Linked DNA regions of Pontibacter akesuensis. The protein of the gene in region 1 interacts with the protein of each later gene in a pairwise test. Links are inferred from orthologs where the notes say so. Each region holds a gene or a part of one and is shown in the gene's direction. Other genes may lie near its edges.

Region 1 (8,300 bases):
CATCGCTTAGGTTGTTTATCCCATTTACTATCACAGAGGTACGTAGGCCCATGGTAATTTATACTTTATATTTAGTGATCGATTTTTCTGCTTTTTTCTTAGCCCAAAGTAAAAGCCTATTTCGCTATCTACCCAAACTTTTTTGTTCTTTTTGCATACAACGCTTTCTTTTCTACGGTGTCTTTCGCTTAAGTAGCTGTATTAATTAGAATCTGAAACTTTATAACTCTATAGTTGTTGCTATATTTGTATCAATTTGATTTTAATTTTAGATAGACAGACATACCTTTAAATATAATGAGTACAAAAGGAAGGGTATTAGTAGCCATGAGCGGCGGCATCGACAGTTCGGTGGCTGCCGTAATGCTGCATGAGCAGGGCTACGAGGTAGTGGGGATGACCATGAAAACGTGGGACTACGCCTCCAGTGGCGCCAGCAAAAAAGAAACAGGCTGCTGCAGCCTCGATTCCATCAACGACGCGCGCAACATAGCCGTGCAATTGGGTTTCCCGCACTATATTATTGACATCCGCGAAGAGTTTGGTGATTTTGTAATCAACCATTTCACGGATGAGTACCTGGCAGGCCGTACGCCAAACCCATGCGTACTTTGCAACACGCACATTAAATGGGACGCGCTGTTGCGCCGTGCGGATCAGCTGGGTTGCGATTATATAGCAACAGGTCACTATGCTAACCTGCGTGAGGAAAACGGCCGTTATGTTATCTCCAAGGGACTTGACGACAATAAAGACCAATCCTATGCTTTGTGGGGAATTTCGCAGGAGAGCCTGAGCCGTACAATTTTTCCGCTAGGCAAGCTGCACAAATCAGAAATCAGGCAGATGGCGCTAGAGCGTGGTTTTACAGAGTTGGTTAATAAGCCAGAGTCTTATGAAATCTGCTTTATCCCGGATAATGATTACCGCGGCTTCCTGAAGCGCCGTGTAGAGGGTTTGGAAGAGCAGGTTGCCGGTGGCGAGTTTGTGCTGGAGGATGGCACCGTAGTAGGCAAGCACGAGGGCTATCCGTTCTATACCATTGGGCAGCGAAAAGGCTTAGGCATTGCTTTAGGGTTTCCAGCCTATGTAACTAGGATTGAGAAGGAAATGAACCGCGTGGTGCTGGGTAATTACGAAGAGCTCTCTAAAAATGCGATGACGGTAGGCAAGCTCAACATGTCAAAGTATGAGAACCTCATTGGGCAGCCGATCCCAACCGTTACCAAAGTTCGTTATAACGATTCGGGCACAGAAGCTATAATTGAGCAGGAGGGAGACAAGATGAAAGTTCACTTCCTGAGTGGCGTACATGCCATCGCTCCTGGTCAGGCAGCCGTGTTCTATGAAGGCGACGATGTAGTGGGCGGCGGCTGGATTGAGACAAATTATAACATGGAGTATAACCTGAACGTTTTGCAGTAATGAAGAAAGCCCTCTTTCTGTTGGTGATGGTGACCGCTTTGGTTACAGCCTGTGAGCAAAGTTTTGTGAAACCGGACCCGGAGGCAATGGGCTATGCGTATTATCCGCTTGAGGTGGGCAGTTACCGCATTTATAATGTCACTGATATTCGATTTAAAAGCGATATCGGCGATACCACCCGCTTCCAGATGCGTGAGCGGATCGATACTTCCTTTACTGATCAAACCAATGCACTTGTCTATAAAGTAGTCCGATCAATACGTCCTAACGAAAAAAGCAATTGGGTTGATGACTCGGTGTATGTGGTTACTCGTCCCAACTCGATGCTGCTTGAAACAAAGAACAATACCCCTCGTGTTAAACTTGTGTTTCCTGTGGATGAAGGTACCCAATGGTTAGGCGACGCATACAACAGCAACATATTGAGTAGCTACAATCGCGATCAGGATAGGCGATCAGATTATTACCGAAGCAAAGAGCCTTATACCTATAAAAATGTAGGGGAGCCTTACACACTTAATGGAACAACTTACCAAAATTCCTTAACCGTAATCCAAGGCGAGCCAATTGAAACATGGGTTGGGCTTGATGACCGGAAGGAAGTTTATGTAAAGGACATTGGCATGGTTTACAGACTTTATACACGCATAGTATATTGCAACGAAACAGAGTCCATAAATTGTGAATATGCCATGGGTTACAAACTCTTTGGCCACGAGCGGCACGAAGAGCTAATTTCTTACGGAAAAGAATAAGCCATGCGGCAACTGCTCTTCTTATTTGGTCTGTTGCTATACATGCCTGGGTTTGGGCAGCAGCCTACAGTAGAACAGAAGCGTCTCATTTACTTTACCGATAAGGCGAGTTCGCCCTATTCCCTTGAAAGACCCCTTGAGTTCCTATCCCCAAAATCAATAGAGCGTCGGCAACGGCAGGCAATTCCGCTGATTCCCCGCGACCTGCCTGTGAATCCCGCCTATGTTGCCGGCTTAAAAGAGGCTGGAGTTACCGTCTGGTATACTTCCCGTTGGTTTAATGCTGCCGTGGTGCAGTGCTCCGAAGAAGAGCTGGCGGCGCTGCAAGCACTGCCATTCGTTAAGGGAAACCGCACCCTCAATAGAATAGCCTCACCTACGGGAAAGCAGAACCTTGTGGCAAGCCAAAAACTGGAGGCTGTTTCTGCTGTTGTGGCGTCACCATTATTTGAGAGCGAAGACTACGGTCTTGCATTCCACCAGGCGGACATGCTGGGTGCAGATGAACTGCATGCTGCTGGCTTTGCTGGTCAGGGAATGACCATTGCCGTGTTTGATGCGGGCTTTCCCGGCGTAAACACCATTCCTGCTTTTTCCCACCTCTATCAAAATAATCAATTAAAGGGCACTTTCGATTTTGTGCGGAAGCAGGAGAACGTGTACTCTTCTAGCTCGCATGGCACCTCCGTATTAGCTACGATGGCCGCCTTCGCTCCGGGCAAGTATATTGGTACCGCTTATAGTGCTAATTACCTGCTGCTACGCACCGAGGATGCTGCTTCCGAGCACAACATTGAGGAAATAAACTGGCTGCTGGCCGCTGAATATGCCGACAGCGCGGGCGCCGATGTTATAAACTCTTCCCTGGGCTATACTACATTTGATGAACCTTCGGTGAGTTATACATACCAGGATATGAACGGCAACACCACCTTGGTCTCAAAAGCAGCCGACTATGCAGCATCCACGGGAATACTGGTGGTGGTAAGTGCCGGAAACGATGGAAACAAACCCTGGCAGTACATCAGTGCCCCGGCCGATGCAGACTCTGTGCTTGCCGTAGGTGCAGTAGATTCTTTGGGTGTACGTGCGCCTTTCAGCTCTTTCGGCCCCACAGCAGATGGCCAGGTAAAACCAGATGTGGTAGCGCTCGGCTTGAATGCCTATATACTTAATTCAGCCGGAAACGTGGTGCAGGCCAATGGCACATCCTTCGCTGGCCCCATTATGGCGGGCTTCACCACCAGCTTATGGCAAGCGAACCTTTCGAAGTCTAACATGGAGATGATACAGTTGCTGCGCCAGCTGGGCAGTAACTACGATAATCCTAATAACAGTACCGGCTATGGCATTCCCAACTATAGCCGCATCGTCACATCCCTTCCGGGCGTGAGCCTGCAGGAGCGGGTATATATCTCCAATCCGGTAAGCAAAGATCCTATCATTATAGCATTGGGGCAGGAGTGGCTCGAGCAGCCTGTCGAGGTGCAGGTGTTGGATGCCACAGGCAAATTAATCTACCGCCAGTCCATTCAGCGCGCAAAGGCAGAACAACAGCTGAGTTTACTGCCGCAGCAATTGCAGAAAGGCTTATACTTGTGCCGCATACGGTCAGGAAGTCGCGCGGCCACCCTCCGGTTTGTGAAGCTCTAGCGCCAGCAGCAAGTATAGCTTGTCTTTTTCCTGTTACACAAAATATGCAAGCTTCTGCTTATGGGCTGAACGTAAAGGAAGCTTCTTGCTGCGAATATAGCATTATGGAGTTTTGCCTGTAGCCGCATCTGATAATTCCCGAGGCTTCATTCCTGAAAACTCGTTAAAAAAACTACCTTTGCAAGTATGAGACCAATCATTGCACCCTCTGTACTCGCTTCTGACTTTGCTAACCTGCAGTCGGAGGTAGAGATGCTGAACAAAAGCCAGGCTGATTGGCTGCACATCGATATTATGGATGGCCGCTTTGTGCCAAACATTTCATTTGGATTTCCGGTGATGGAGGCTATTAAGCGGCACGCGAAGAAACCCATGGATGTACACCTGATGATTGTGGAACCGGAGCAGTACATTGAACAGTTCAGGACAGCTGGTGCTGATACGATTTCGGTGCATTATGAGGCCTGTACGCACCTGCACCGCATAGTGCAGCAGATTCAGGCAACGGGTGCCAAGGCAGGTGTTGCCCTTAACCCTCATACGTCAGTAAAGCTGCTGGAGGATGTGATCGCTGATGTGGACATGGTTTGTATCATGTCTGTTAACCCTGGCTTTGGGGGCCAGAAGTTTATCGAAAACACCTATCGAAAGATCGAGGCGCTCAAAGACCTGATCATACAGCGGAGTTCAAAGGCACTGATAGAGATTGACGGAGGGGTAAATGAGAAGAATGCACCCCTGCTCCTGGAAAAAGGGGCTGATGTGCTTGTTGCAGGAAGCTTTGTGTTCTCTGCCGCTGACCCTGTTCAGACAATTTCCAATTTAAAGTCCATCAGCTAAAAAACTAGAAAGATGCTGAAGTATCTGACGGTGTGCTTTATTCTGCTCTTTCCGCTAGGTGTTTCAGCACAACAGGCAACCCTGCGTGGCAAAGTGCTGAACGAACAGCGGGAGCCGCTGGAACTGGCAACAGTTGCCATCAAAGGCACTGCTGTCGGAACACAAACAAGCGCCGCAGGAGAATTTACACTTCAGGTGCCGGCGCAGCCAGATCTGGTGCTGGTGGTACGTTACCTGGGCTACAGAGAGTTGCAGTTGGCAGTTACCCTTCAACCGGGAGAATCGCGGACGCTGCAACTCGTGCTGGAGGCAGACCCACAGCAACTAAAAACCATTGATGTGCGGGGCAAAAACGAAGGCGACACCCGTGACCAGGTAAGTGTTACCAAACTTGATCCGCGCGACATCCGCAACCTGCCTTCCGCTTACGGCGACTTCAACAAAGTTCTTGTAACGCTACCCGGCGTGGTAAGCAACAATGAGCTATCCAGCACCTACTCAGTGCGTGGGGGCAACTACAACGAAAACCTAGTCTACGTCAACAACATCGAAATTTACCGTCCGTTCCTTATCTCCGCGGCACAGCAGGAGGGGCTGTCGTTCGTAAATCCTGACTTGGTCGAAAACATTGAGTTCTCCTCTGGCGGCTGGCAGCCCAAGTATGGCGATAAGCTTTCTTCTGTTCTTAACATCCAATACAAGCAACCCGAAAGGTTTGCAGCCTCAGTCACGGGTGGATTAACAGGAGGCTCTGTGCACCTGGAGGAGGCTTCCACAAACAATAGAGTTTCATACCTGCTGGGTGTTCGGCATAAAAACGGGCGCTACATTTTACAAGGGCTGCAGGTAGACGGAAACTACCAGCCGACTTTCACAGATGCGCAAGCCTATATCAGCTTTGATCTAAGCAAAGGCGAGGCCACTGGAAACACAACTTTGGGAGTGCTCAGCAGCTACGCCAGCAATGACTTTACAGTGGAGCCGGAATCGCAGGAAACTACCTTTGGAACGCGGCAGGCCGCCCTGAGGCTTACTGTCGGGTTTGATGGCCGCGAGTTGATGGCGTACAACACGTTTCAGACCGGACTAAACCTGGCGCATCGTTTTTCTGCCAATTACCTGGCAGAAGTGATTGTTTCCGGGGTGCAGTCGCGGGAGCGGGAGTTTCGGGATGTGGAGGCAGGCTACCGTCTTTGCGACGTGAGCACCACCGGCAATAACTACGGCGAATGCCTGCAGGACCGGGGTATTGGCAGCGAGTACAATTACGCCAGAAATGCCTTGCTGGCGCGCATGGTAACAGCAGAAGTACGTAATAGCCTACTGCTTAGCCAGCGTAGTCATCTGCAGTTCGGAGCTAAAGCAGGCTCAGAGAACATTCAGGACAAACTGCAGGAGTATGGCTTTCAAGATTCAGCAGAATTTGTAACGCAGGATTATTTTCTGGATTCAAAGCTTGAATTAAACACCATGCGCTACAGCGGCTACCTGCAGCACACGATAGAACTGGACTCGCTGAAGACTTTTACCTACGGGATCCGTGCAACTTTCTGGGATTTCAATGGTGAGTTGAACGTCTCCCCACGGGTGCAATATTCCTTTATTACCCGCCGCAACCCTAACCTTTCTTTCAAAGCTGCTTTGGGCGTATACTATCAGCCGCCCTTTTACAGAGAGCTGCGCAATTTCGCCGGAGAGCTTAATTCAGACATTAAGGCACAACGCTCCCTGCACGCCATTGTTGGCAGCGATTACCTGTTTAAGGCATGGGGACGTGATTTCAAACTTACGACGGAAGCTTATTATAAAGCAATGACAAACGTGATTCCGTATGATCTGGATAATGTGCGCTTGCGGTATTATGCACGTAACAACGCCAAAGCCTATGCGGCAGGTTTTGATGTGCGCGTAAACGGGGAGTTTATTCCAAGTGCCGAGTCCTGGCTTAGCTTGGGGGTATTAAGAACACGGGAGAATGTGGAAGGAGATTCCATCTCCGTTTTCAATGCGCAAGGCGAGACTATCGGAAGGCAGGAGCAGGGGTATATCCGCCGCCCAACTGATCAGCTCCTTAACCTGGGTGTTTTCTTTCAGGACCACCTGCCCGACAACCCGACTGTGCGCATGTACCTGAACCTGGTGTACGGCAGCGGTCTTCCTTTTGGTCCTCCCAGTCAGCCAGACTACCGCAACGCTTTTGATGGAAAATCATACAAGCGGGTTGATATAGGTTTTTCTAAAGTGATAATTGTGCAGAGTGATTTGGTAGAGCGCAAAAAGCTGGGGTTGGAAAGTCTATGGATTGGTTTGGAGGTGCTGAACCTGATTGACGCTCAAAACCGTGTTTCCTATACCTATGTGCAGGATGTGGACGGTGTCACCTACGCTGTGCCTAATTACCTGACTGGCCGTAGGCTGAATCTGCGCTTCGTGGCTAAATTTTAGCCTTACCTTAAAATAAAAAGGGGAGCCAGTTCTAGTGGCTCCCCTTTTTATTTTATACTTCATTTCTTATTTCCGCTTTTTCCAATCCTTGTACGCCGTCTCAATTTGTTTGGCATAGGTTTGATACGACTCAGGCTCTGAACTGCCTAGTTGTATGGCCTTCGCGGAAAGCGTGGCAGCTACCTTAAATTCGTTGTTGTGGGCGTAAAGCTTAGCCTTTATCCAGTTGTTATAGAAGTTGTCTTTGATGGCAATAGACTTGTTTATCCACTCCAGTGCCTTCTCGTGGTGTTCTTTCCGCGATAGCATGTATTCGGCACACTGGGCCCAGGTGTACCAGTCATCCGGTGCAGCAGCGGCCAATGCTTTGTTTATATTCTGCAGGGCTTTCTTCTCAATTTCTGTTTCTATGTTCAAAGTAATCCTTGTATTCTCCCAAGCCAGGTTCAGCTTTGCCTTGTTTGTGCTGATGTCTGAGAAGGAGTAAAGCAGTGTTTCGGTGAAAGGTGCCTTTGTAGGTTTCACCTCCAGATAAGCCACGTCATTCAGTTCATTATATCCTTCAAGTCCCCAAAGTGTCGTGTCCCTATTTAGCACCACATGCCACAAAGAATCGCTTTGCGGAAGTATAAATAGCGAGTAGGTTCCAGCGGGTACTCGCTCATGGTTTAGGAAAAGCTCATCCTGAAAAGTAATCAATGTAGCCTCATTAGCTCCGGCACGCCATAGCTGCTTGTACGGCACCAACCCTCCGAAAACTTTACGGCCTTTAACACTAGGCGCATGATAATTTACTGTAACATCAGTCAAACCGATTGTTTGCTTAATCATAGCAGCCGGGCTGGCCTGTGGCAATTGTACCTGCGCATGAGCTGCAGAGACGCTTAAGCCGAAGAGGAAGAATATGAGGCAGGAGAAATATCTTTTCATAGTATATAACATTGAATCTATGTTTTACCAGTTTAAGTGAAAAAATTATGCCAGAAAAAATGTGGCTATTTCGCCAGCAAAGGTATCAATTTATACTTGTTTAGCATTTATACGCCATCGCTCCAGATTTAAAGTTACTGAACAGTACGCCTCAATAGTTTTAGCTGATTAAATACAATCTTGGGTAGAAGGTACTGGAAGATTAGGGAAAGTATAAATTAAATAATTAAATATATAAGTTAATGAAACCTT
Region 2 (2,940 bases), 2.1 Mb from region 1 along the record:
GTATTTGTGAAATAGACACACGGTCTCTTGTGCGGCATATTCGGGATAAAGGAGCCATGAACGCGATCGTCTCATCTGAAATAACGGATGTGGAGGAGTTGCGTAAGAAGTTAAATGCTGTGCCGTCGATGAATGGACTGGAACTGTCGTCGCATGTGAGCACGACAACGGAGTATGATCTGAAGCCCGAGGTCCCTAAGTATAGAGTAGCCGTTTTGGACCTCGGTGTGAAGCGTAACAGCCTGAACAACTTTATGCAGCGCGGCTGCGAAGTAAAAGTATTCCCGTACAATACCTCCTTCGAGGAAATGGAGAAGTGGAACCCAGACGGTTACTTTATTTCAAACGGCCCTGGCGACCCGGCAGCTACTAAGGATGCAGTGGCAAGCGTGAAACAGATACTGCAGCAAGAGATACCTATGTTCGGTATTTGCATGGGACATCAGATTCTGGCGCAGGCGAATGGGATTGCTACCTATAAAATGCACAACGGGCACAGGGGATTAAATCACCCAGTAAAGAACCTGCTAACGGGCCGAAGCGAAATTACAAGCCAGAACCACGGCTTTGTGGTGGATGCGGAGCAACTGAAGAATCACCCGGAGGTAGAGATAACACACATTAACCTGAATGACAATACGGTGGAAGGCATGCGCATGAAAACCAAACCTGCGTTTTCGGTGCAGTTCCACCCGGAGTCTTCACCAGGGCCACACGACTCGACCTATTTATTTGATGAGTTTGTGGCACTACTGGAGCAAAGCAAAAACAAAGTATAACTATCGTAAAACAACAAAAGCAATGAGTATTATCACTGACATCAAAGCCAGACAGATATTCGATTCGAGAGGCAACCCTACTGTAGAAGTAGATGTAACGACGGAAAGCGGCATACTAGGCCGCGCTGCGGTGCCATCTGGTGCCTCTACCGGCGTGCACGAGGCAGTGGAACTGCGTGACAACGACAAGAGCATGTACATGGGCAAAGGTGTGCTGCAGGCTGTTAAAAACGTAAACGAGAAGATTGCCGAGGAAATCATCGGTTTCCCTGTGTTCGAGCAGAACCTGCTGGATAAGATCATGATCGAGCTGGACGGCACGACCAACAAAGGCAACCTGGGTGCCAACGCCATACTTGGTGTATCGCTTGCCATTGCCCGCGCCGCTGCGCAGGAGCTGAACATGCCGATTTACCGCTATGTAGGCGGCGTGAACGCGAATACGCTCCCTGTGCCGATGATGAACATCCTGAACGGTGGCAGCCATGCGGACAATGCCATTGATTTTCAGGAATTCATGATCATGCCAATTGGTGCTCCTTCTTTCTCTGAGGCATTGCGTATGGGTTCGGAAGTGTTCCACCACCTGAAAAACGTGTTGAAGAAGAAAGGCCTATCTACCAACGTGGGTGATGAAGGTGGTTTTGCGCCAAACATTGCATCCAACGTAGAGGCGATAGAGGTGGTATTGCAGGCGATAGAAGCTGCCGGTTACAAGCCGGGAGACGATATGATGATTGCCATGGATGCAGCCAGCTCCGAATTTTACGATGCTTCCTCCGGCAAATACCACTTTAAGAAGTCTACAGGCGATAAGCTGACTTCTTCTGAAATGGTAAGCTACTGGAAAGACTGGGTGAACAAGTATCCGATCAACTCCATTGAGGATGGCATGGCTGAGGACGACTGGAAGGGCTGGAAAGAACTGACGGAAGCTATTGGCAGCAAGTGCCAACTGGTGGGTGATGACCTGTTCGTAACCAACGTGGACCGTCTGCAGCAAGGCATCGACCAGGGAATAGCTAACTCGATCCTGATCAAAGTAAACCAGATCGGCACCCTGACAGAAACAATCAACGCGATCAACCTGGGCCGCCGCCACGGGTATAAGAGCGTGATGAGCCACCGTTCCGGCGAAACAGAAGATAGCACCATCGCTGACCTGGCTGTTGCGCTGAACACAGGCCAGATTAAAACAGGTTCTGCTTCCCGTTCTGACCGTATGGCCAAGTATAACCAGTTGCTTCGAATTGAGGAGGAACTAGGGGAGACAGCATACTTCCCGGGCCGGAAATTTTAAATTTAGATTTCTGAAAAAATAATAGCTAAGGCTGTGGGTTATGAAGCTCACAGCCTTATTTTTGTAAGAGTACTTTAAGCCCAGAGTTATGATACAGCGCATCCCCAAAATATTCAGAAACTTCTATTTTATCGCTTCTGTCATTTTTGTAGTATGGATGCTGTTTTTCGATTCAAACGACTTTGTAACGCAGTACCAGATGCGCCGGCAGCTAAACGACCTGGAGGCGGATAAGGAGCACTACCTGGAGAAGATGGCCGAGGTAGAAAAAGACCGTAAGGAGCTGATGGGTAACCCGGCACTGCTGGAGAAATTCGCCCGCGAGAAGTACCTGATGAAGCGCCCAGGTGAGGATGTGTTCATCGTGGTAGTAAAAGACGAAGAGTAATTAGTTTTGGGTTCTGAGTGCTGAGTCTCGAGTTTTGATTGATATAGCGCCAGCGTTATCAAGTATTAAAATAGCAAAGTATAAACCTGCGCCCTGCAGGATTTAAGCGTAACACGCAGTGCCTGCTTTAGGTGCGCATAGTCTGCACTAGGGCTGTTAGTCCTTCAAAACAAATCCCTCCCTAAATTATTTGTAACTTTGTGCCCAAGCGCCGTCGCTAATTAGTGATGGCCTCACGTAAAAGACGATACTATGGCAAAAGTTGCAATAAACCTTTCTACCGGAGCTCTTCAGCAGGAAGAGGTAATTGTAGGTATAGATTTAGGTACGACCAACAGCTTGGTGGCCTACATACATCCTGAAGATAAAAAACCAATCGCGATCAACGACCAGGGCCGCGGCACGATTGTGCCCTCTGTGGTGCACTTTGCAGACAACGGCGAGACCTATGTGGGCAATGAGGCGAAGGAATA

Evidence for each region. Proteins that work in one complex are often made in the same cells at the same time.
Region 2: the proteins of rpe (region 1) and eno interact in binary tests that used the Escherichia coli proteins (3 or more experiments, as listed by UniProt). The link is inferred for Pontibacter akesuensis from one-to-one orthologs.

What each region holds. Positions count from the first base shown.
Region 1 is NZ_CP014766.1:4,599,569-4,607,868, reverse strand. Bases 2,971-5,846 are described here. They hold rpe (ribulose-phosphate 3-epimerase), read left to right. Parts: upstream 2,971-4,019; coding sequence 4,020-4,673; downstream 4,674-5,846. Other genes in these bases: A0W33_RS19510 (TonB-dependent receptor), read left to right, coding at 4,686-5,846; A0W33_RS19520 (S8 family serine peptidase), read left to right, coding at 2,971-3,833. In the rest of the region: trpF (phosphoribosylanthranilate isomerase), read right to left, coding at 1-52; tRNA 2-thiouridine(34) synthase MnmA, read left to right, coding at 298-1,425; A0W33_RS19525 (hypothetical protein), read left to right, coding at 1,425-2,180; more of A0W33_RS19520, read left to right, coding at 2,184-2,970; more of A0W33_RS19510, read left to right, coding at 5,847-7,118; A0W33_RS19505 (DUF2911 domain-containing protein), read right to left, coding at 7,185-8,048. UniProt on the Escherichia coli protein: Catalyzes the reversible epimerization of D-ribulose 5-phosphate to D-xylulose 5-phosphate.
Region 2 is NZ_CP014766.1:2,525,977-2,528,916, forward strand. It holds eno (phosphopyruvate hydratase), read left to right. Parts: upstream 1-801; coding sequence 802-2,079; downstream 2,080-2,940. Other genes in the region: carA (glutamine-hydrolyzing carbamoyl-phosphate synthase small subunit), read left to right, coding at 1-779; A0W33_RS10855 (FtsB family cell division protein), read left to right, coding at 2,168-2,467; hscA (Fe-S protein assembly chaperone HscA), read left to right, coding at 2,720-2,940. UniProt on the Escherichia coli protein: Catalyzes the reversible conversion of 2-phosphoglycerate (2-PG) into phosphoenolpyruvate (PEP). It is essential for the degradation of carbohydrates via glycolysis.